Regions from separate parts of the Paenibacillus sp. OK076 genome, predicted to be linked through region 1. Evidence: riboswitches for the same ligand, from Rfam matches in the RefSeq annotation. Region 1 holds a riboswitch; each other region holds the start of a gene.

Region 1 (7,802 bases):
CAGTCACGTGAGACCTAAATGACTTTTCATTTAGGTCTCTTTTTGTAAATAATTTTTTTGGGAAAGTAGGCGCCATGAATATGATCAGTGATGCAGAATTGGATGCACTGCGTTTATCGGGTGAAAAAGTAAGGGTAGTACGGGACGAGATTCAGTCCAATGATGTGACAGGCATTGTGGTTGCCTGGGACGGGGAGCAGGTGCTCATTCGCCGTCAGAATCGTCGTGTGGTCAAGCTGGACCGGAAATATCAGTATCAGTTGTTCAGCGAGCCACGTAAGAGTCCGCTCGAAGAATAGGACGTGTGTTTTTAGGTTCATTTACCATGGGTGTTTTGGCATAATTGCACCTCTCGGGTGAAAAGATAGGTACAGTGAGAGCTTGTAACATATCAGCCGAGAGGATGTGCGGTAACCATGACATTAATGAATGATAAGGTTCATGCCTATAAAGATCAGATTGGTGAATTAAGCGACGTGCTGCCAGCTGTGGTGAAGTCTTATCATGAGTTCACTGGAGAATGTTTTCAGGCAGGGGCGATTGATGCCAAGACCAAACAGCTGATAGCGCTGGGCATTGGTTTGTTTGCAAACAATGAGGTATGTACGTTTTACCATGTGGAAGAGGCGCGTGCCAAAGGAGCGACCGATCAGGAGATTATGGAGACGGTTGCTGTGGCTGGAGCCGTAGGCGGAGGCCATGCGTTGTCTCAAGGTGCAATGAGAGTACAGAAGGCTCTACATTAAGTATAGAAGTCTACAGCACAGCGGATTTGTAAACAAAAGTCCCAAAACAAAGAGGAGGTCCCGGATTCACCCGGAGCCTCCTCTTTGCGCTATTTCCAATCAAACTTATATTTTGCCCAGCATTTTGTTATACATAAACTGACCTGTTACCCGGCGTGCTGTTACATAACGATCATTGAAATATGGATTGGATAATTGGGTGATGCTGACACCCTTACTGCTGGAAGCATGAGCGAACTGTCCGCCCCCGATATATACTCCTGTATGAGAAATGCCATTGCCCATCGTATTAAAGAATACCAGGTCACCTGTACGCAGATTAGCTTTGGATACCGGTGTTCCGGCCTTCGCTTGCTGCTGGGAAGTACGTGGTAATTCAATGCTATATTTGTTGAAAATATATCTCATAAATCCAGAGCAATCAAACCCGGCGAGTGTCGTGCCGCCCCATTTGTAAGGAATGCCTGTCATGTTGTTAACGACGGTGTTAATACTGCTTGCCTCTGTGCTTGCTGCACCGGATGTAAATAGAACTGCTGCTCCAAAAATAGAAATGATAAGCTTTTTCAAAATTGTTGTTCTCCCTTCGATGCCTACGGAGTTAGCTAAGGGTTCGGTAGAAGGTTCCCTATATTTCCTATGTATAAGAATAATTCACCCAAAATGGTTCCCCCGTTTTCAAACATGAAACTCGGCAAATGAATAATTAAGTTTTTGTAACCTTTTGAAACTATATTGCATAAATGCGAAAATGTCAAACCGATCTTGAACCCTTCTTATCATCTCAATGTTAACGGAATTATCGCTTTTTATGTAGAAATAACTCGAATGATGGGTTCTAATAAATGACAAAAAAGTAACTACTGTTTCAGAAGGAGAGAAATTGGACAATTTATTGGCTTTCTCACATCCAATTAGACGATAATTATAGGTTGTCCAAAGAATTTGTTACATGTTGTTGCAAATATTGACAAAATTCATATTTTTGCATAGAATTCTTTTTGTATATTCCATTTATTGTATTAAAAGAAATAGTTTGATTTTAAAACAAATATAAGGGGGATAGATTAGCAGGGGAGCAGTTTGCAGAAAATGAATTGAGGAGTGTTTCTAATCTATGTTGAAGGCAAAAACAAGGTTTGCATCTTTGGTTATGGCATGTACAATGGTTTTCTCCGTTGTCGGAATGGTATTTCAGCCTGCTGCTAAGGTCTCTGCTGCAGACGCCTCTGGAACGACAGCAAGTATCTCGGACATTTTGAAGAATCAACATCCAGACGGGGGATGGAAGAAGGATTACAAAGAAACAAGTGGTGAGTGGGCCAAATCTACGATTGATAACAAAGCTACATACTCAGAAATTAGAAGATTAGCCAAGGAATTCAAAAAGACGAATGATCCGCGTTATTCGGCTGCTGCCATCAAAGGAATCAACTTTTTGCTGAATATGCAGTACTCCAATGGGGGTTGGCCACAGGTATACCAAAGCTCCGGTTATCACAAGCACATCACCTTCAACGACGATGCCATGATTAATGTCATGTACATGCTGGATGAAGTAGGTGCACGTAAAGGAGATTTCTCATTCATCGACAGCTCTCTTGCAGATCGTAGTAAAAAATCAGTTGCCAAAGGTGTAGAGGCTATTCTCAATACACAGGTTGTAGCGAACGGTAAACTGACTGCATGGGGGCAGCAGCATGATTCCAGTACCCTTAAACCTGCAGGCGCTAGGATTTATGAAGTGCCTTCTCTGAGTGCTGGAGAGAGCAGTACAATTGTGAAGTTTTTAAAAACTAGACCGGCTAACTCCAAAATTACTGCCTCCATCAAAGCGGCAGAAGCCTGGTTCAACAAAGTTAAAATTACTGGTTACAAGTATGTCAGAGAAAACGGAGACAGCCAACTCATTGCAGATTCAGGTGCAGCGCCAATTTGGGCACGTTTCTATGAAATTGGAACGGATAAACCAATCTTCGTAGGACGTGATGGGGTTGTGAAATACAAACTCAGCGATATCGATAAGGAAAGAAGAGGTGGGTATGCCTGGTACGGCAACTGGCCCTCCAAGATCTAATTTATAAAATGCTTTACACATGAGAAGAGGATAATTTTTTGTTGACACTAATTACCTGCACATGATATATTATTTATTGTCGCCGCGATATAATTTCTCGGAGATAAGATATACGCGGTCGTGGCGGAATTGGCAGACGCGCACGGTTCAGGTCCGTGTGGGCTAACCCCCGTGGAGGTTCGAGTCCTCTCGACCGCATCATGTGCAACACGAAGAAAGGTTCCTAGAATGGCATTGCTGCCACTCTAGGAACCTTTTTTATCTGTTTACGGATCAGAGCGGTTGCTCATCCTGAATGTTTTTTCAACTATTCCTTCAACTTGAGCAAAGAAGAAGTTGATCTTTGTTTATTTATCCAAAAATGGAAAAGTGTTCGTTATGTGACGGTTTGCCCCTGTATTTCAGGTTTAATGTACGTAAAATACCGAAATGTACCTATCCTGAGCATCCTTCATCTACTATTCTCTTCTCGTATGGAAGCGCTATCAACAGGGATTTGAATGACCAAATTCAGAGGGGGTAGGGATAATTTGAAACGAATCGGAAAAAGGATGGCAATGTGTTTCATGGTATTCATGATTGCGGTGGTGCAGTTCGGGATTATGGGAACGACAGGCGGCAATGTGGCACAAGCAGCAGATAAGAGTCTGGCCCAGAAGCCGTATATGGGTTGGAGCAGTTACAGCATGCAGGTATATGACGGGGCGGGTAACTGGACGTCGGCCGAGAGTATTAAGAAGCAGTCGGATGCCATGCGCGAGAAGCTGCAAGCCCATGGATATGAATACATTAATATTGATGCAGGCTGGAACGGTGATGAAGATGAATACGGCCGTCCTATTCCGAGTACTGTTCTTTATCCAAATGGATTTCAGGAGGTCATCGATTATGTCCATAATAACGGACAGAAGATCGGGATCTATCTCATTCCGGGATTATCAATCACCGCTTATGAAAAAAATCTTGAGGTGTATGGAACGGGTGGGGCATGTCGTATGCAGGATATTGCGGTAAAGCCGCTCGTTGTTATGGATGCTTGGGATTCGTACACTTACAAAATTGATTTTACAAACCCTTGCTCACAGAAGTACATTGACTCCATCGCGGATCTTCTTGGCGAGTGGGGCATCAACTTTGTCAAATTCGACAGTGTGACGCCAGGATCAGGGATTAATAACCTGAGCCGGGATGCACGCGGTGATGTAGAGGCATGGTCCAAAGCCCTGGACAGAAATAATATCTGGTTTGAGCTTTCCTGGGCGCTTGACCATAATTACGTGGACTTCTGGAAAAAGTATGCGAACGGCTGGAGGATCGATTGGGATGTTGAAGCCTACGACAGTAGTAAGGGGTTAACAGAATGGTCGAGTATTTCACGCTTATTCCCCATAGCAGCCATCTGGTGGCGTGATGCAGGTCCTGGAGGCTGGAACGATTTTGACTCCCTGAATGTCGGGAATGGCTCGATGGATGGTCTGACCAGAGACGAGCGGAAGACCGCGACGACGTTCTGGGCAATCTCTTCAGCACCGCTTTATACAGGTAATGATCTGACCAGGCTTGACAGCTATGGGCTGGAGCTTCTGACGAATGATGAGGTCATTGCGGTCAATCAGGCCGGACGTCCAGCTCATCCCGTTTCCATGGACACCAAACAGCAGGTATGGTATGCGAATAACGGAGATGGTACGTACAACGTAGCTCTGTTCAATCTGGGCAATCGGAGTGCCGAGGTCAAAGTGAAATGGAGTGATATTGGCCTCGAAGGTCCGGCTTCGGTCCGTGATCTCTGGAGCCATTCCGAACTGGGGAATTTTAATCATGAATTCAGTGGCGGCGTACTGGAACCCCATGCTTCCCGGATGCTTAAGGTAACCGCACTGAGCGGCACATCAGCCGTTAATGATGATGATACGGGCATGCGCTATAGTGGGGATTGGAAGCGTAATGGAGGCAAGGAGCAAATCGATGGCAGACAGGATCTGAGCATCGCCATTACGGATTCCTCAACGACCACTGGTCCAGCCAATATGAATACGCAGCAAGGAGCTGACTTGGAAGCCGGTGATGACCTAATCGCGAACGCAGAAAATGTAGCAAATCCTGCTTCCGTTGATGCGGCTGCTGTTACCGATGTGGTGTACATTAATGATGATGACAGCAATATTCAATACACGGGTTCATGGAGTTCAAGTTCCGGGAGAAATTTCGGGGATTACAAGGAAGATGTACATTTTACTGAGAATGACGGCGATTATTTTGAATATACCTTCACGGGCACAGGCATTGACCTGCTTACGGAGAAGGATCAAGAACAGGGAGACATGATAGTCACACTCGACGATGGAACGCCTGAAACGGTTAGCGCTTATACCAGTGATGAACGAGAAGTGCAACAGGTACTGTATAGCGCTGCTGGTTTGACTAACGGTTCGCATACCTTGAAAGTCGTCAAACAATCGGGCCAGTATATGCTGCTGGATGCGCTTAGAGTAACAAGGGAAATTCCTACAGGAGATCATAACAGCACCATTAGTCCGGCTTCTGCTGACTTTGACAAGGCAACAGAACAACAGAAGGACATTACTGTCACGCTCACATTGAACGGAAATACACTAACTGGCATTGAAAATGACGGAGTAATGCTCAGTGAAGACGACTACACGGTGGTCGATGACAAACTGAACATCAAGAAAGAATATCTCACCCAACTGCCTGTAGGAACAACCGACTTTGTTGTCAATTTCAGCGCTGGTGATCCGCAAACTCTTGCTGTTCAAATCAGAGATACAACGGGCCTTCGTTATGTCCTGATCAATAACGACGATCCGGCCATAAAATACAATGGCTCATGGTCCCGCAGCACGGGGCGAGGTATGGGCGACTATAAAGATGATGTGCAGTATACCGAGACGAATGGTGATTCTTTTGAATATACGTTCAGAGGAAGAGGAATCCAGCTGTTCACAGAGGTAGACCAGTCACAGGGAGATATGGATATCTACGTGGACGGTCAATTCAAGGAGACGGTCAGTGCGTATCGCAACGGACGATTGGCACAGCAGAATCTGTACAGCATATCGGGCTTGCCTGATGGGCAGCACACGCTGAAGGCCGTCAAGAAATCGGGTAGATTTATGCTGCTTGATATGCTCAAGGTTGAGCTCCCGAATATGATTAATCCGGTGAATGCGAGCTTTGACAAATTAGCTTCTGCTCAGGCTGACATTGATGTCACGCTTCTGATCCAGGCGGGAAGCTTCAAGGGCATTACCAACGGCTCCAATGAACTGACACGAGGGACTGATTATACAGTTAATGGCGACCGCGTTACACTGAGCAAAACATATCTTGCTGCCCAGCCTGTAGGAACGTTAAATCTCAGTTTTTCCTTCGGCGGTGATTATCTCAATGACGTACATTCTACGACGGCGGATGGAGATTTCTTCGAGTACACCTTCAAGGGTACTGGAATAAGCTTGATTACACCTACTGGACCGGAGCAGGGAGAAGTAGATATTTATGTCGACGGACAACTGAAGCAAACCGTGAACGCCTATAGTCCGAGTCGCCAAATGATGCAGGAGATTTACAGCATCTCAGGACTGGCAAAAGGTCAGCATACACTCAAAGTTGTGAAGAAATCCGGTGAGCTTATGCTGGCCGATCAACTGAAATTTAATGTCCCTACTGGAAACGGAAACGGTGAACCAACGAATCCGTCGAATCCGTCGAATCCAGGTGGTCCATCCAATCCAGGCGGGCCATCGACTCCAGTCGTCCAGCCTTCAGACACGTCTGTGCCAGCGCCAACTCCTGAATCCGGAACTACTGACGGGACAACAGGAACGGATGATGGTCAGGATATTCCGTACAAGGCGTATATTCAAGGATATCCGGGCGGTTTGTTCAAGCCAGATAACAAGCTCACCCGTGCAGAGATGGCAACCATAGTCGCATTGGTATCTGAGAAAGAAGCCACGGGAGCAGCTGTTGCATTCAGTGACGTTAAATCTGAATATTGGGGAGCCGACGCCATTGCTAAGGTAAGCAAGATGGGGCTGATGAATGGCTACAAGGATGGCACGTTTAAGCCAAATCAGTCATTGACTCGTGCGGAGATGGCCACTCTTGTGTCCCTTCTTGGTCCGGCTTCCGAGATTTCAGGGGATGGTTTCTCGGATATCGGTAGCCATTGGGCCAAGGATGCCATTTTGAAAGCGAAAAGTGCAGGTATTTTGAAAGGCTATAATGATGGAACCTTTAGACCGAATGCCTTACTGACAAGAGCGGAAGCCGTTGTAGCAATCAACAGAGCTTTGGGCAGAGCACCGCTCACGAACGTTTCGCAGCCGCAGTGGAAGGATGTTCCTTCCACACACTGGGCCTTTGGCGATATTGAAGCAGCATCCACTGATCAGGTTGTAAAAGCTCGATCAGAGGGGGAAGAACCAAAGAAGAAATGATGTAAACTAGAATTGGGGGCCATCTTGGCCCCTTTTTTTCTGAATGTTAAGGATTTATGAAAAAGGAGGGAGGCTTATTGTGCAGGAAAACAGGTTTTTGGAGTTGTGGATTATTTCAAAATCAAAGAATTTCGGAAATGTAAAAAAAGCAATGATCATCGTCTTTTAATCGTTGCCTTTTATTCATTCCCGAATGAAATACGATTGAATAATAAGATAAAACAATTGACTAAGCCGAAAAATATTATTATCTTTGATAACGCTACCAATACCTCAAAGAGGGGGAGGAGGGTTACCCATTAAATATTCCAGTGTTTTTCGTAAATTTCTAATTTCCTACGTGATCATTTTGGTGATACCCAGCATTGGCGGTTATATGTCTTATCTGACGTCCATCTCCGTAACACAGTCCATTTCCATTGAGAATAGTGTGACCCAACTTCAGAAAAGCCAGGAAATACTGGAGGGCCGCATGGCGGAAGTGGAGGGCTTCACCCGACAGCTTGCGGTCAA
Region 2 (7,802 bases), on a different contig from region 1:
TCATAAGGAACCTGTATCAAATCGTCCACAGGGGAATCGGCTAACAGCCGGAACTCGGTCCCTTTAATGATGGCACCGTCCGACTGGAGGCCTTCCAACCGGAAAGTCACATCTCCACCGTATGACTTTCGAACGACCAAGTCTCCGATATTCATCAACATTATCACCTCTACCCCATCGTATGGGCAGAAACCCGGATTGGTTCATCCGAATTTTACAGAGCTGCGCGTACCCCAGCTTCCCACATTACGGTACTGAGTGTCGCATACTCCTGCAGGCTCAATGTTTCTCCCCGTCTCGAAGGCTGAATACCAGCCTGCTCCAGCAGCTGATCAGCCTGTTCTCTGTTCTCCTTTGTGAAGAAACGAGCTTTCAAATTATTGGAGATTGTTTTTCTACGCTGCGCGAATGAAGCCTGTACCACTTCGAAGAAATGTGCCTCGTCGGGAACTTCAACCGGCGGTTGCTCACGCACCTTTAACTTGATTACAGCCGATTCCACATTAGGCTGCGGAATAAATACCGTGGGCGGAACAATACAGACCAATTCAGGCATACTGTAGTACTGGACTGCAATGCTCAGACTGCCATAGTCCTTAGATCCAGGAGCAGCAGCCATGCGTTCAGCCACTTCCTTCTGGATCATGACCACAATGCTGTCTACAGGCAGCTTCTCTTCGAGCAGTTTCATCATGATTGGCGTCGTTACATAATAAGGCAGATTGGCCACAACACTCACTTTATCTACCGTTCCAAAATCGGTGCGGAACAGCTCAGCCAGATCCAGCTTCAGCACATCCCCATGATGCACACGAACATTCGGATAAGGCTGCATCACTTCACCCAGAATCGGCAGCAGCCGCTGATCAATCTCTACAGCCGTTACAGGCCCGGCTACCCGAGCCAGACGTTCTGTGAGGGCGCCGATACCTGGTCCGATCTCAAGTGCACCCTTGGACTCGTCCAAATCAGCTGCATTTACAATTTTGTTCAATATATTTTGATCGATCAGAAAGTTCTGACCCAGGCTCTTCTTGAATGAAAATCCGTGTCTTTGAATAATTTCTTTGGTTCGTTTGGGGGTTGCAATCTCTACCGTTTCTTCCATGCCCTTCATACGCTCACAATCCTTCACGTTCAATTTGCGATAATGCTGCGGAGAACTCTTCCCGGGTAATCTGGAATACACTCAACCGCTTGTGGAACTGCTTGCCGTTGCAATATCCTATGCCCAGCAGATTGCCCATCTCCATACGACGTGCAGCAGCCTGTGGGTGCACAATCAGTCCCGCCGCAATCAGATCCTCCCAATCGATCAGACTGGGTGCGCCTTCATAAGACGTGTGTACACGTGCCAGTGCATGACGAATGGCCTCAGGTGAGGCGTTCTCCACTCCGATGTCGCCTTTACGCGTAGCATCTGCCTCCGGGATGAAGGCATGCTTGCAGCCAGGTACTTTATTGGCGATGATTTTACGAATACGTTCACCAGCATGATCCGGGTCTGTCAGTACGATGACACCACGTCTCTCTTGGGCAAGTGCAATGCGCTTTAGAATACGCTGGTTGATGGCCGACCCACCAGTCTCGATCGTATCTGCCTGAACCGCACGTCGAATAGCTACGGTGTCGTCACGACCTTCCACCACGATCACTTCTCTTATCATGTTCCATTTCTTCCTTTCTAACGCAAAAAGAAGAGGAATATCCTCTTCTCTGCCAAACGGCGGGGGAGACTGAATTCAGACCCCTCCGCCGCATATTCCGCATGAATCATTCATGCTTATATTTTATAGCATTCCCATTTCAAAGTAAAACGATTTTAGTTCGCTTCCGGCTTCACCGGACCAATCACATATACCGTCTTGCCTTTCTTCCGTCCGAAGTTCAGGGCATGCTTCACACTATCATAATACACATCAATTTTGTTGCCTTTAATGGCACCACCTGTGTCTTCCGCACGACGGAAGCCAAGGCCCTCGATATATACCCACCAGCCAATTGGAATGACTTTGGGATCAACCGCAATGGTACGTCCCTCGGTTACCCGAGTACCTGATGCCGTTTTTGTGCCGATACCGGGCTCTTCAGAAGAGTATGCCGTCATGGATACATTTTTCAACACTTTAGAATATTTAAAAGAACTGCCTGAGACGGTAATTACTTTGCTGCCCGAGGCAGCGGTTTTCTTCGAGTTCGTGGTTGTTGCTGTTTTTGTCGTGGAAGTCTGCGCTGATACCGTCTGAATCACTGGCTCTTTCACAACAGGTTTGGCTTTGGTACCAACGGCAATCACTTTATCAACGCGATTCGTTGCGACCGATTTACCCACCATTTTTTTGGAGACCAATTCTCCATCCTGGAACACCTTTTCAATATGCTGTACAAGCGTGCCTTCTTTACCGCTCACAATGACACGATTGTCGCCTTTGTACAAGCTAGGGTCAGCCGTTTTGATCACTTTATAAGCAATCGGCTGTTCCACGTCCACCGTACGCTTTGTTACCCGCACTACACGAATTTTCATATCCGCTTCGATAGTGGTTCCAAGCGCCGGATACACTTTGTCTTCACTTGCAATCTGAATACCTGATTTTTTAATCGCATCTTTTACCGATGAATCGGTTGTATACAGAGTCTTGGTGTCTCCGTCTGCCGTAATCTTAACTGGAACGGCCCGCTCAATAACGATGCGGTCTCCATCTGTAATCGCCCCATTCAAGGGCATGGATACCTGATCGTGAGGGCTGACTGTGATTGACTGCTCCTCCAGCATTTCCTGAAGCATTCCTGTACGAGTCTCTACCGCTTGAGCTTTGCCATCAATAACCAGTGAAATTTGTTTCCCGGCCTGACCGTAAACGACTAACAAGATCATGATTGTAAGCGCAATTGAGAAAATCGCGATCAATGCCATTTGACGCATGTTCTCATGCTTCCACCGCAACGCGAAAGACTTACTGGATGATCGTGACTCATGGGTCTCTTCTGGTTGGAATGTGCCCACTTCTCCGTCCTCCTTCATAGCCTCGCCGTCTAAAGTAATGCATGATGTCTTTGACGCGACTATACCAAATTTTCTACAGAACACAGATCGGACCAACATAATCCGGTTCTGCACCATGAATCAATCTTCGCAACATGATGTCATCCTCCTGAATACTTACCGTATGATGACCGTATTTCTTTTATTCAAAAACAAAAAAGCCAAAGAAAGAGTTTAAGAGGAACTCTTTCGTGGCTTCCGAATGATTCTGAATATCGGAAATTCATGCACGAGGTTGCCTCTCTTTTTCCGCTTGCGAGGTTAGCTGTCGGGTTCGGGCGAAAGAGAGCCGCCCTATCTCCGGTCATCCGCTCATGGCGGACGCCCTTGAATTCACCCCGAGACCCAAAGAAGAAATCAAATACGGCTTCGCAGATTCATACGCTGCTTTTGGGTCAGCGCATGTTGCGCATCGGCTGCAAACACCGATGTTTAAGCCCTATTGGTTCCCCCGCTCTCCGTTAACGGAGACTCAGCGAGACTGATTCATGAAAGTAATGTTGTTTCATCGGAAAGTGTCCCTTTGTTCATCCCCCGAACATCTGTCCAATTTTCCGCACAACAATTCACTGAAAAGATGATATCCTGTTTCTATGCATGTTGTAAAGCGTTGTTCAAGTACGTTTTTCTAAATATTTGGTTAAAATATTGTAATATTCTTGATTTATTTGGATCAAAAAGCAAATTAACTCCGCCTAACTCACTTTTTCACCCGTTTTGCTCGATATTTTAACGAATCCCAAATCGTTCCATGGCATTTTTGGTCGTTATTGCTGCAATTTCCTCTACCGAAATGCCTTTAATTTCCGCAGCTGCTTCTGCAACCAGACGTACATGCGCTGTCTCATTTCGTTTTCCACGATAAGGGTGAGGTGTTAGATAAGGAGCATCGGTTTCAATGAAAAATCGGTCCATCGGAACCTTCTTAAGCACCTCTTTAGGCTGCTTCGCATTTTTGAACGTGATTGGCCCTCCGAAGGAAAGATGGAAGCCCAAATCCAGGCACATTTTCGCCGTTTCCCAGCTGCCAGAGAAGGAATGCATAACACCGCCTACTTCTCCTGCCTTCTCTTCACGCAAAATCTTTACAATATCCTCATGCGCATCCCGGTTGTGAATGACAATCGGCATATTTAACTCACGGGCAAGACCAATTTGTTGTCGTAATACGCGATGTTGAACCTCTTTCGGTGAAGTGTCCCAATAATAGTCTAGACCAATTTCACCGATAGCTACCACTTTTTCATGCTTGCATAAAGACGCAATCCATTCCAGATCACCCTCCTGCATCGTGATTGCATCCACTGGGTGCCAGCCTACCGCAGCATATATAAAATCATAGGTTTCAGCCAGCTTCATCGTGGATGGAATAGTCTCCCGGTTAAAGCCAACGTTAATCATGCGACTAACGCCCGCATCCACAGCACGCTGAATCATTTCCTCGCGGTCCTCGTCGAATTGTGGTGCATCCAGGTGTGTATGTGTGTCGAACAACATCATGCTGTATTTCTCCCTTCATGTCGAATTAACGACTAGCTCTTTTTAATCCATCCGGTAAACTAACCAGAACATAAATATTCCTAAATTCGGTCATATTTTTTTCTTTATTTCATTCTATTAGCTCATTCAGCACATTGAGCACAACATGTAGAGCGAACAAGTTCTTCCTTATCTATATGTTGCTTATCTTTAGCCATCCGGGTTGTATTCTAATTGCTCTGATTACAAAATTATGTCGATCTACATGTACTCTCCATTAAAGCAGATTACTGTATCATGGAAAATAGCTCTTTTAGAAAGCTTTATTCACCAGACTCCTGAACAGTATTGCTGATCATTTAATGTGAGAAATAGGGGCGTATATTTGACGGTAATTCATGAACAATCGCATCCACCTTATTTTGCGGATAATACAAGTGATGCTTTCCGCGATGAAGACCACTGATTGAACGGACAATGTCGGATACCTCTGACAACTCATGTAACTTGTCTTGCCGATCAAGCAGCAGAATCTGCTTGTCCGTCGATTCATCCGGACGAAACACATCATACGGATTATCCGTTGGAAAATCAATTTCCAGATCATACTCGGGATTAAGACCCGCTGCAGTGAAGGCTTCCCGAATCTCTTCAATCAGGTTTACGTCGATCTGTTCAATCTCTACATACTTATATAATTTGCGATCTATAAAACGTTCGCATAACTCACTTAGAACAGCATCGTCCTCTTTGCGCCACTGCATAAATGCCGTCTGAATCAAAGCTTCGTCCAGCTGCAAGTATTCATCCACCGTTAAATCGCCGGCGAATAGCTGGGACAGTGGATCGATCATGAAGCGGAATTGGAAACCTTGCTGTATGAGACTTTTCGCCCGCTTAAATATTTGCCGCAATATAATTTCCGAACTTCGGGTAACCGGATGAAAGTAAATTTGCCAGTACATCTGGTACCTGGACATCAAGTAATCCTCCACGGCATGCATGCCCGACTCCTTGACCACAATTCTTCCGTGAAATGGACGCAGCATACGCAGGATACGGTCAAGGTCGATCGTCCCATAGTTTACACCTGTAAAGTAGGCATCCCGAAGCAAGTAATCCATGCGGTCCGCATCAAGCGGACTGGTGACCAAATTAACGACAATAGGTTGCTCATATGTCTTTTGAATAACAGAAGCCACTTTCTCGGGAAAATCAGGAGCATACCGTCTTAAGATCGCCCCTACTTCGGTATCACCTGTAATGATCCGACAAGTCCAATCCTCATGATTCATATCGAAAGCTTCTTCTATTGAGTGAGAGAACGGCCCATGTCCAAGATCATGGAGCAATGCTGCGCAAAGGGCTACCGTTTTTTCCTCCTTTGGCCAATCTGAATAGTGACTTCTTTCGAATTGGGAAATAATCTTACGCGTAATTTCGTAGACACCCAAGGAATGTGAGAAGCGACTATGCTCTGCACCATGGAAAGTAAGAAATGATGTTCCCAATTGACGGATTCGGCGTAAACGTTGAAATTCGGGCGTGTTGATCAACTGCCATATAATCGGATCTTGCACATGGATATAATTATGTACCGGATCTTTAAACACCTTTTCTTCCGTTAAACGCTGTTCCATGTCTGTTCACTCCTTTAATATCGTTTGTATTTGTCGCTTTTCAGTATAATACCACCAAGGATTCGACACAGTTTGACGAATCTTGTCGAATACTGTATTTTTGTCGTTTTCCAAATCGACAAAGCTGACATTGATGTTTAAATACGAAAAATAGCTCCCAATCCCTTACCACTCGTAATCTTATCAAAAACAGCCTTTATTTTAAGCTAATTTTAAGGTTGACTGTTTTGGGAATCGTTGGTATGATGAGTATCATAAAACATAAAATAATGTCGAATAATGACAATGATCGTTAGCTGAGAGGAGCACTGATTATAATGATGAAATCAACAGGTATTGTAAGAAAAGTGGATGAACTGGGACGGGTAGTTATTCCAATTGAATTGCGCCGTACGCTCGGTATTGGTGAAAAAGATGCTCTTGAGATCTATGTTGACGGCGAGCGCATCATGTTGAAAAAATACGAACCAGCTTGTATCTTCTGTGGCAATGCAGAGAACGTTACTTATTTCAAAGGTAAAATTGTTTGTAACGAATGTATTTCCGAAATCCCTGCACCTGTGACAAAATAAGAAATATCAGGTATAATGGTCTTATTAAATTGTTATTTCTAACCTTTTTATATTCCTTGATCGCCTTCCCGGTGTGAACCCCACCGCTGGAAGGTATTTTTTTGCTTTCTTATTGGTTCTCATTACCCATAAAATCGAGCTGCGAGTCTGTACAACCAAAAAGAAGAGCGGTGATGTGCGTAATATGTTTTATTTTTCCGCTCTGATATTTTTTTATATTTCATTAAGGTTGGGTCTAAGGTTCCTTTAAGTTTATGTTCCCTATTCCAGTATATATTTCTTGATTCGTTATTAGATTAACGCATTATACACATCTCGTTTCGTCAAACCCCGATCTGTTGCCGTTTTCTTCATCGCATCTTTCCGACTAAGTCCTTCATTCTCATAATGGCCCACATGCTCCTCCAAAGACAGCAGCTGCCACCAGGCTTCCCGCTCCGCCTTACGTTCCTCTTCCCTGATACCTTCTACAAGCAAACAATATTCCCCAAGCGGCGGATGTTCCTCAAGCCATTCTATACACTCTTGGATACTACCTCTTGCGAACTCCTCATGACGTTTTGTAAGCTCACGCGCCAGTACAATCGATCGGTCACCTAGAATCTCTTCGAGGTAGGCCAACGTTTTGCGAATACGGTGAGGGGACTCATAAAATAGCAACGTACCGTTGGACTCATTAAAAGCTTCCATCACTTTTCGCATGTCTTTTTTCTCCCGCGGCAAAAAACCGCCGAATGTGAAGCGCTCCGTCGGCAAGCCGGATACGATCAGAGCTGATAACGCTGCATTGGCTCCAGGGATGGGAATGACCGTAATTCCAGCTTCAAGCGCAAGTTTTACAAGATCGGAACCAGGGTCCGAAATGGCCGGCAGACCGGCATCACTGACGAGTGCCAAATTTTTTCCTTCTATTATATAGCGTATTAGTTCAGGCCCACTGGCTGCCTTATTATGCTCATGGTAACTGAACAACATCGATGGTGTAATTTCAAAATGGGTAAGCAGCTTTCGAGTCTGACGTGTGTCTTCCGCTGCAATGATGTCACAGCTCTGCAATGTTTTAAT
Region 3 (7,802 bases), on a different contig from region 1:
GTGGGCAAAGAACACCTCCTGTAGCCATTCTGCAAGTGACGGATGCCGCAGGGCGAGTCATCTATGAAGCACCTCAGACCAAGGCCGAGAGGGTGGTTGAACCCGCTGCTGCTTATGTATTAACACGGTTGATGGAAAGTGTGTTCGAAAATGGAGGTACGGGTAATCGGGTATCTGCAACGATTAAACGGCCTGTCGCCGGCAAAACAGGGACGACCAATACGGATGCTTGGCTAGTCGGCTTCACCCCAGAGCTCTCAACGGCTGTCTGGGTCGGTTATGATCAAGGCAAAGCCATTTCCACATCCGACGGGCGTCGTGCGGCACCTATGTTTGCCCAATTCACGGAACAGGCCCTCGCCAGTGTTCCACCGAAGATTTTTACCGTACCGGATAATGTCGTCAGTGTATATATCGATCCCGAATCCGGTAAACTCGCTGGCAATGGCTGCGCCGAGAAACGGCTGGAAGTTTTTATTGATGGCACGGAACCGACCGAGGTCTGTCGCAGCGCTTCGGACGATTCGGGTTCAGAGAAGGATAAAGACATTCGCGAGGTGCAAAACCAGCAGGGAATACAGGAAGAGAAGCATTCATGGTGGAAGGATTTCAAACGCTGGTGGGTGGAATGACCGAAGTGACGTAAATACGTAATGACGTAATTGCGTCAGTGTCCGTAAAATTTAATTTTAGCATAGAAGCAAAAGCCCCGAACCGATCATCTCGGTCACGGGGCTTTTGGTTCTTCTTTTTTGAACAACTTGAACATTCATGAATTAGGCGAGCGCTTCTTTCAATTCATCTGGAGAAGCGTTCCACCATTCTTCGTTATGCGTAGTCAGCAGCGTCTTGAGTGCCGCGCGATCCTCAGGTCCAAGATCATCGAGCATGAACCGGCGCTTCATGGCATAATCCATGCGATTCACATGATCGGCCAGCAGTTTCCATCCACGACGCGCTTCTGTATCAATCCACATCTCACACGCAGTTGCTCCGCCATAGAACTGTCCCTGTTCATTACGGTCCACAGCTACCCATACCAGCCATACCTGGCGCCCATTGGGTACGTCCTCACGGTTGGTCGAGAACTTGATGTTACGCTCTACCTTGCTCTTGGCATGCATCGCGCCAATATCGATCTTGGCTTCTCCGTTATCAATAATAACTGGAGACAGGTTGTTCAGATCAATGGAACCTGCACCGAAGCCTTTGTGTTTGCTCTTTGCACTAACGATATTCAAGGCAATCTGTTTTTTGCCGTTTTGCTCGTTTTGGTCCATGTTTATAGCCTCCAAGGGTTGATACAAATATTTTAACTAATAATCGCCCCAATGCAAACATATACATGCTGTAGATGCTTGTCAACGGGAGGTATTTAACGATGATTCCACGACGCGCCAAGAGCTGGCTCACCGCAATTATAGCCCTGTGTGTAGTTGCCGGGGGGATATGGCTTGGTCTGGGTTCCACACGCTCCATTCATTCTGACTTGCCTGTGCTCGCCCCGGAATCGGGCAAGCCTACGGCACCCGTCAAAACCCAAACATCTCCGGAAAGTATACAGACACCTACCGCTGAAGTGTTCAGCAACCGCGTAGTGGAATATCACATGGATGTGAAGCTGGTAGACGGGAATGTACTGCGAGGAACTCAGACGATAACCTGGACACATCCAGGTAAGAAAACCGTCAGTGAGCTTTATTTTCACATGTATCCCAATGCCTTCTCTTCTGCTGACACCACTTTTATGCAAGAATCCGGGGGAAAGCTTCGCGGTGATGTCATGCCCACGAACGGTTATGGTTCCATGCAGATCAAAGAAATGAAAACAGAGGACGGGCTTTCTCTCATGCATCGGATGCAGTATGTGCAACCGGATGATGGAAACATGAAAGATACTACTCTCATTAAGGTACGGCTGCCCAAACCCGTTAAAGGCGGTGAAAGCATCACGCTTCACACCCAATTTGAGGTCAAGCTACCGCAAATTTTTGCCCGCATGGGAACGGCAGATCATTTCGTTATGGCTGGTCAGTGGTTCCCTAAACTTAGCGTATATGAGCCAGTAGGCACACGAGGTCGAACGAACGAAGGCTGGAATCTGCATCAGTATCACGGTAATTCAGAGTTTTACGCCGATTTCGGTATCTATAGTGTGCGTATTCGGGTACCGGAAACATACAAAGTAGCTGCTACTGGATTCCCAACCCAGCAAGCGGTTGTGAAGAACGGCGAAAAAATATATCAGTTCTATGCCGATGATGTGCATGATTTTGCCTGGTCAGCCTCTCCTGATTTTGTTTATGCGGAAGAACCCTTCTCTGCTCCCAATGTGCCAGGTGTTCGAATCAAGCTGTATCTCGACCCTGCTCATGAGGATCTGAAGGAACGTTATTTCTACGCCGCCAAAGCGGCGCTATCCAACTATAGCAAGTGGTTTGGCCCTTATCCGTATTCCACATTGTCCATTGTTGTCCCGCCCAAATCGGGGAACGGCGCAGGAGGAATGGAATACCCTACCTTGGTCACCGCCTTCGGTGCGGACGATTCTACACCTGGTTACGATCTGGAACGCACGGTTGTGCATGAGATTGGGCATCAGTATTTTTACGGCATGGTTGCGAGTAATGAATTCGAAGAGGCTTGGCTGGACGAAGGATTCACCTCCTATGCAGAAGACAAAGTGATGGAACAGGAATACGGACTTATCCCGAATCTGCCTGTACAATCAGGTCTCATTACTTCTCCGGCTCCACTGACACAGAACTCCTGGAAGTTTGATTCCCAGAATCAATATGCAGCGAACGTATACACACGAGGCAAGCTTGTTTTACTCGGAATAGAACAACAGGTTGGTGCCAAAACGATGGAGCGTATTCTCTCGACCTATGTAAAGAAATACCGTTTCAAACACCCTACTTCGTCTGATTTTCAAAAGGTCGTGGAGCAAGTGACCCGTACATCCTGGACCGATTATTTTAATCAATATGTATATGGAGATGGCATGGCTGACTTTGCAGTGGAGAAGATCACCATCAATCCTATCCTGAAAGACGGTCAAACGTTGTACGAGTCGTCTGTAACAGTCCAGAAAAAAGGCAGTGAATATAAGAAGGTGCCTGTTCGAATTATGTTCGAAGACGGGAAAACCATGACGAAAGAATGGGATGGCAGCGAGGAGCGCATTACCTACAAACTGACCTATACTTCCCCTGTTTCCTGGGCTATGACTGATCCGCTGTACACCATTGTGCTGGAGAACCATCATATGAACAATTTTCTGAAAGCCGGACTGGATGAGCCAACCAAATCCCGCTGGAGCATGAGTGCAACCAAACTTATAGAAGCCATATTCGGAAGTCTGTCATGGTGAGGTGGATACAGTGAAAGCGAAAATACGTGAAGGCTGGTTTCTCGTCCGTCAGCATATGTTCATTGCAGCACTTTTATTTCTCTATCAATTAGTATGGGGATACTTTCTTTATCGAATGGTTCAGTCAGCTGTGGTCCCGCTGCTCCTGCGTTATCCTGACCCTGATGCAGGGGAACTCAGTACAATTTTATTCAAAATGGAGAGCCAACTCGGCCTGACAACGAATCCGGAGGTCCATCGCTATTTATGGATTTTAGGGGCTATGCTGCTGCTACGGATGCTGATTAGCCCCCTCATTCAGGCAGGGCTGCTCTACTCGCTCCAGCATTATAATCATTCGGAAGAGCGCATTCCATTCATTCGTGGCATCAAAAATTTGTGGAAACCGATGCTGTTGCTTTACACCATTCGTACCCTTTTGCTGCTGCTGCCTGCTTATTGGCTCGCACCAAAGCTCTATTCTATCTTTATGGAAGGTTTTCATTCCCTCCATCTGCTCTTGCCTGGTATTCCCTATGTTGCTGGTTGGATTGTATACGGGTGGGTTATCCATCATATCCTGCTCTACATGCAGTTTGGTATCTCAGCTCCTGATGGGGAAGGCGGAGCGCGTGGTACGTTTCAAGCTCTATGGATTGCACTACGCCAGGTCATCACTCTGATCGGCATCGCTGTCATGCTGGGCGGCCTTCATCTGCTGGTCTTTGGTGCCTTTACTTCAGCTTCATGGTTACTAACGGGTTTAACTGGTCTTATACTACAACAGACGTATCCACTTGCCCGGTGCTTGCTAAGCCTATGGAAAATATGCGCCCATTTCCGGTTATGGCAGTCCAATTCGATCAAGGATTAACGTGCACGGTTAAAAATGGTTACCATCTCTATGTAAAGTTGTTTTCATCAAAAGCCTTTAAACAAGCAAACCTCGACCTTTCCCCGTCAAAGGTCGAGGTTTTTTTTGCTAATTTTGTTGTTAAACGTTGCCAAAGTGATATACCTCTGTTACAATAATCGCAGTGAGTTTTTAGTAACAACTTTGTAATCTTTACCTTCATATTTGTAACTACTTAAAATTTAATCGTCATTTCTTGATTTCGCAGGTGCATAACTAGCATAGCCAAATTCCTAGCACCTGGGAAGCGGGGGAACCAGTTATGGGTGAATTGATCTTGCAACAGAGGGATCATAGGGGACCTTCAACCGAATCCTTAAGCTAACCTCGCAGGCATTGGAAGGGGTATATCTCTTGTTTAAAAAGAAATTAACCGCAGCTGTACTTAGCCTCACATTTGCATTATCGCTTGGAGCAGGCAGCGCATTCGCAGATTCAAAAATGGACCAAGTCATTGATTCAGCAATGGGAACTACATACAAAAGCGGAGGAACAACGCTTAACGGCTTTGACTGCTCTGGGTTCACAAGTTATGTATTCGACAAGCTGGGTATTGATCTGGCTCGCCAATCGAGTTCACAATTCGACATGGGTGATTCGGTATCCCGTATGGAAATGAGACCAGGTGATCTGGTATTCTTCAATACAACGGGTAAAGGGGTCTCGCACGTAGGGATCTTTGTAGGGGATGGAAAGTTTGCACACTCCTCTTCTTCCAAAGGAGTTACCATCAGCGAATTAAGTGAAAGCTACTGGGCTAACCGCTATGTTGGCGCTAAACGCATTATGAGCACGGATGCATATGAGACATTGGCCATCGACTAGGGACAAGCTGAGCAACGTCATGCTGGAACAATAAAACTACTGTAACGAAGCATAATAGAACCGTCTGGTACATTCTCCGCAGGAATGGATCCGGCGGTTTTTTTGTGCTTCGTTTCCTTCAAAGCATTCGGGATAGCGATCAAACCTAAGTTTAAGTTTTTTAGAGCTATTTTCATTGCTTCGTCCGTGCTCTTATCATGTTTTTACCCATCCTACTATAATATAAACGAAATTACCGGAACTTTTGTTTCACTTTTTTTTCTAAAACGAGGACTTGCCAAATGAACGCCTCTTTTGTAGAGTGAAAACAAGCTTAGATATGGAATGACATATGGATATAGATATAGATATGGACAAATCAAAATCATTATCGCTTGTTCACAATGAGAGGAGCGTGCAGTTTTGTATGGATGAAGCCCCTGTGACGTTTCACGTTGTGCCCATGCAAGAAGAACATGCGGAGCTCATCTGCGATTGGCAGTATGACCCGCCTTATAATATTTATAGCTGGCTGCCCTGGGAGCAAATGAAAGCACTTGAAGTAGAATTCGGCGATCCCCAGCTACGGAAGGAACAATATGCGGTGGTGCTGGGAGAGGATGAGCAGATTTGCGGTTTCGCTCAATACTTCCCGCTTGAAGGTGTCACCCGCATTGGGCTTGGCATGCACCCCGATCGATGTGGCCATGGGCAAGGGAAGGCTTTTGTCTTGGCCATTGTGCAGGAAGCCATTCGCCGGAACCCTGCAAACGAAATTGATCTGGAAGTTCTGACCTGGAATGACCGGGCCATTCGCGTCTATCTCAAAGCCGGATTTGTTACGAAGGATACATACGAACGACAGACACCGAGCGGTTTGAAACCTTTTTACTGTATGGTCTATGAAGGTCCACGCGAATAAATAGTGCATAAAATCACCCTAAAAAGTCCCCGGTTATGTGATTAGTTCAAAAAATTACCACAAAATGCTATGATGTCACTACAGGTTCCGTTATAATGATATGGATAGTTTCAAGTTAGATGATCTTTCATTCTGGAGGGGACATAAGGGATGCACAAATGGATCATGAGCGGGGTATTTTTTGCAGCGTGCGCTTTAGCTATTGTACTAATGTTTACGCTTCCAGGGAAAGAGGAAGTTGCAGAAGAAGCGAAACCGACGATGCCACAAGTTACAATGGATGCAGGACAGGCTGAGGCACTGGTCAAAGCAAACTGTATTACCTGCCACGGTGATCAGCTTCAAGGGGGTATGGGCCCTAGTCTGCAGAAGATTGGTAGCCAGGACGATGTGGAGAAGATTTATACCACGATTGTCAAAGGTAAAAGCGGCGGTATGCCTTCGTTCAAAGACAAGCTGAAGGATGAAGAAATCGCGAATATTGCGATGTGGCTGGCGGAGAAGAAGTAAGGCTAGAAGACTAAGGCAGCGAATCATAGGATTCAGATTACACGCGTGTTAAAGCGAGGGACCCCAACCGTCCTTTCGCTCTCACGCATGCTCCAAGCCATCATCGCTCTGGATGCACCACGTAGTCGATCGTATTCCAGTGGTCGCTGAATTGATCAACTGTTCATAAGAAGAAGAGGCTCTTATTCCCCCTGTCGGGAGAGTAAGAGCCTCTTGGTCATATTCATGTGTTCAATGCGTAGGATGCTCCAGTAAGAAACATACGAGCCATGGCTATCCGGCTGCATAAGCGATCCCGATACAGCTGTCTATGACTCGTTCTAAGCAAAGCATCATACTTTACGGCGTCTTTGCCTGCTGCTCAGCCAGGAAAGCCTCCACTTCACGTGCGAACGGCATCCCGGACTGGGCGCCGAGCTTCGTCACGGACAGCGCAGCCGCGCCCATGGCGAAGCCAACTGCTGCGTCCAGCGTCTCTCCGCGCGCAAGGGCTACCGCCAGCGCGCCGTTGAAGCAATCGCCAGCGCCGGTCGTATCGACGGCGCTTACGGCGTAGCCGCGCGCACGGCACGCGCCGGCACGCCCTGCCTGTACGCGGCCGCCAGGCGCCGCCGCGTATACAGCCCCCTCGGGGCCGAGCGTCGTGACGACAGCGGCCCCGAGGGATGCGGCGAGTTCTACGACCGCCGCATCCACGTCTTCCGGCCGGAGATCATCCCGGCCGGTGAGCAGGGCGAGCTCGCTGCGGTTCGGCGTGACGACGTCGACGCACCGCAGGAGCTCCTGGGGCAGACCCGGCACGGCAGGCGCCGGGTTGAGCACCACCAATGCGCTGCCTTCAGCCGCCAGTTGGGCGGCGCGGGTGACCGCAGGCAGCGGGATCTCCAGCTGCAGCAGCACCGCTGCGGCTGCAGTCAGGCTTTTTACCGTATCCGCCTCTTCCAGCATCGCAGGCACAACCTGACCATTCGCTCCGGGAATGACAATAATCCGGTTATCTCCTTTGGAGAGCCAGATGGAGGCCGTACCCGTAACGGTATCATCCAGAATGCGAATCTGCGAGGCATCCGCCCCGCTTTCCGTCAGGCTGTGCAGTAGACGTTCACCAAACCCATCCGAACCTACCGCACCAATCATCGTTGTCTGTCCGCCCAGTCGTGCAGCAGCAACCGCCTGATTGGCGCCTTTGCCCCCGGCCAAATAGTGCAGTTCCTCCCCGCTCACCGTCTCGCCTTCCTCAGGGATGATATCCGTCTTCACCACCAGATCCATATTGAGGCTGCCTACAACAGCAATAAGAG

What was found. Region 1 has a riboswitch for cyclic di-AMP ahead of BMY78_RS06170 (C40 family peptidase). Riboswitches for the same ligand answer to the same signal wherever they lie in the genome.
Region 2: it holds a riboswitch for cyclic di-AMP, as region 1 does, so the genes downstream of both, BMY78_RS31090 (3D domain-containing protein) here and BMY78_RS06170 (C40 family peptidase) in region 1, are expected to answer to the same signal.
Region 3: it holds a riboswitch for cyclic di-AMP, as region 1 does, so the genes downstream of both, BMY78_RS31720 (C40 family peptidase) here and BMY78_RS06170 (C40 family peptidase) in region 1, are expected to answer to the same signal.

What each region holds. Positions count from the first base shown of each region.
Region 1 is NZ_FOCH01000001.1:1,327,743-1,335,544, forward strand. Features, by position in the region: gene BMY78_RS06160 (hypothetical protein) at 81-299, shown strand; gene BMY78_RS06165 (carboxymuconolactone decarboxylase family protein) at 417-746, shown strand; gene BMY78_RS06170 (C40 family peptidase) at 852-1,316, opposite strand; cyclic di-AMP (ydaO/yuaA leader) riboswitch at 1,322-1,453, opposite strand; gene pelA (pectate lyase) at 1,864-2,823, shown strand; tRNA gene BMY78_RS06180 (tRNA-Leu) at 2,938-3,021, shown strand; gene BMY78_RS06185 (X2-like carbohydrate binding domain-containing protein) at 3,354-7,289, shown strand; gene BMY78_RS06190 (helix-turn-helix domain-containing protein) at 7,666-7,802, shown strand, end outside.
Region 2 is NZ_FOCH01000009.1:49,908-57,709, forward strand. Features, by position in the region: gene yabG (sporulation peptidase YabG) at 1-155, opposite strand, end outside; gene rsmA (16S rRNA (adenine(1518)-N(6)/adenine(1519)-N(6))-dimethyltransferase RsmA) at 215-1,117, opposite strand; gene rnmV (ribonuclease M5) at 1,122-1,667, opposite strand; gene BMY78_RS31090 (3D domain-containing protein) at 1,823-3,007, opposite strand; cyclic di-AMP (ydaO/yuaA leader) riboswitch at 3,281-3,534, opposite strand; gene BMY78_RS31095 (TatD family hydrolase) at 3,776-4,546, opposite strand; gene BMY78_RS31100 (HD domain-containing protein) at 4,885-6,165, opposite strand; gene BMY78_RS31105 (AbrB/MazE/SpoVT family DNA-binding domain-containing protein) at 6,483-6,737, shown strand; gene rsmI (16S rRNA (cytidine(1402)-2'-O)-methyltransferase) at 7,029-7,802, opposite strand, start outside.
Region 3 is NZ_FOCH01000011.1:25,849-33,650, forward strand. Features, by position in the region: gene BMY78_RS31700 (transglycosylase domain-containing protein) at 1-632, shown strand, start outside; gene BMY78_RS31705 (YwhD family protein) at 777-1,280, opposite strand; gene BMY78_RS31710 (M1 family metallopeptidase) at 1,382-3,373, shown strand; gene BMY78_RS31715 (hypothetical protein) at 3,384-4,226, shown strand; cyclic di-AMP (ydaO/yuaA leader) riboswitch at 4,479-4,616, shown strand; gene BMY78_RS31720 (C40 family peptidase) at 4,620-5,090, shown strand; gene BMY78_RS31725 (GNAT family N-acetyltransferase) at 5,497-5,991, shown strand; gene BMY78_RS31730 (c-type cytochrome) at 6,142-6,501, shown strand; gene rbsK (ribokinase) at 6,841-7,802, opposite strand, start outside.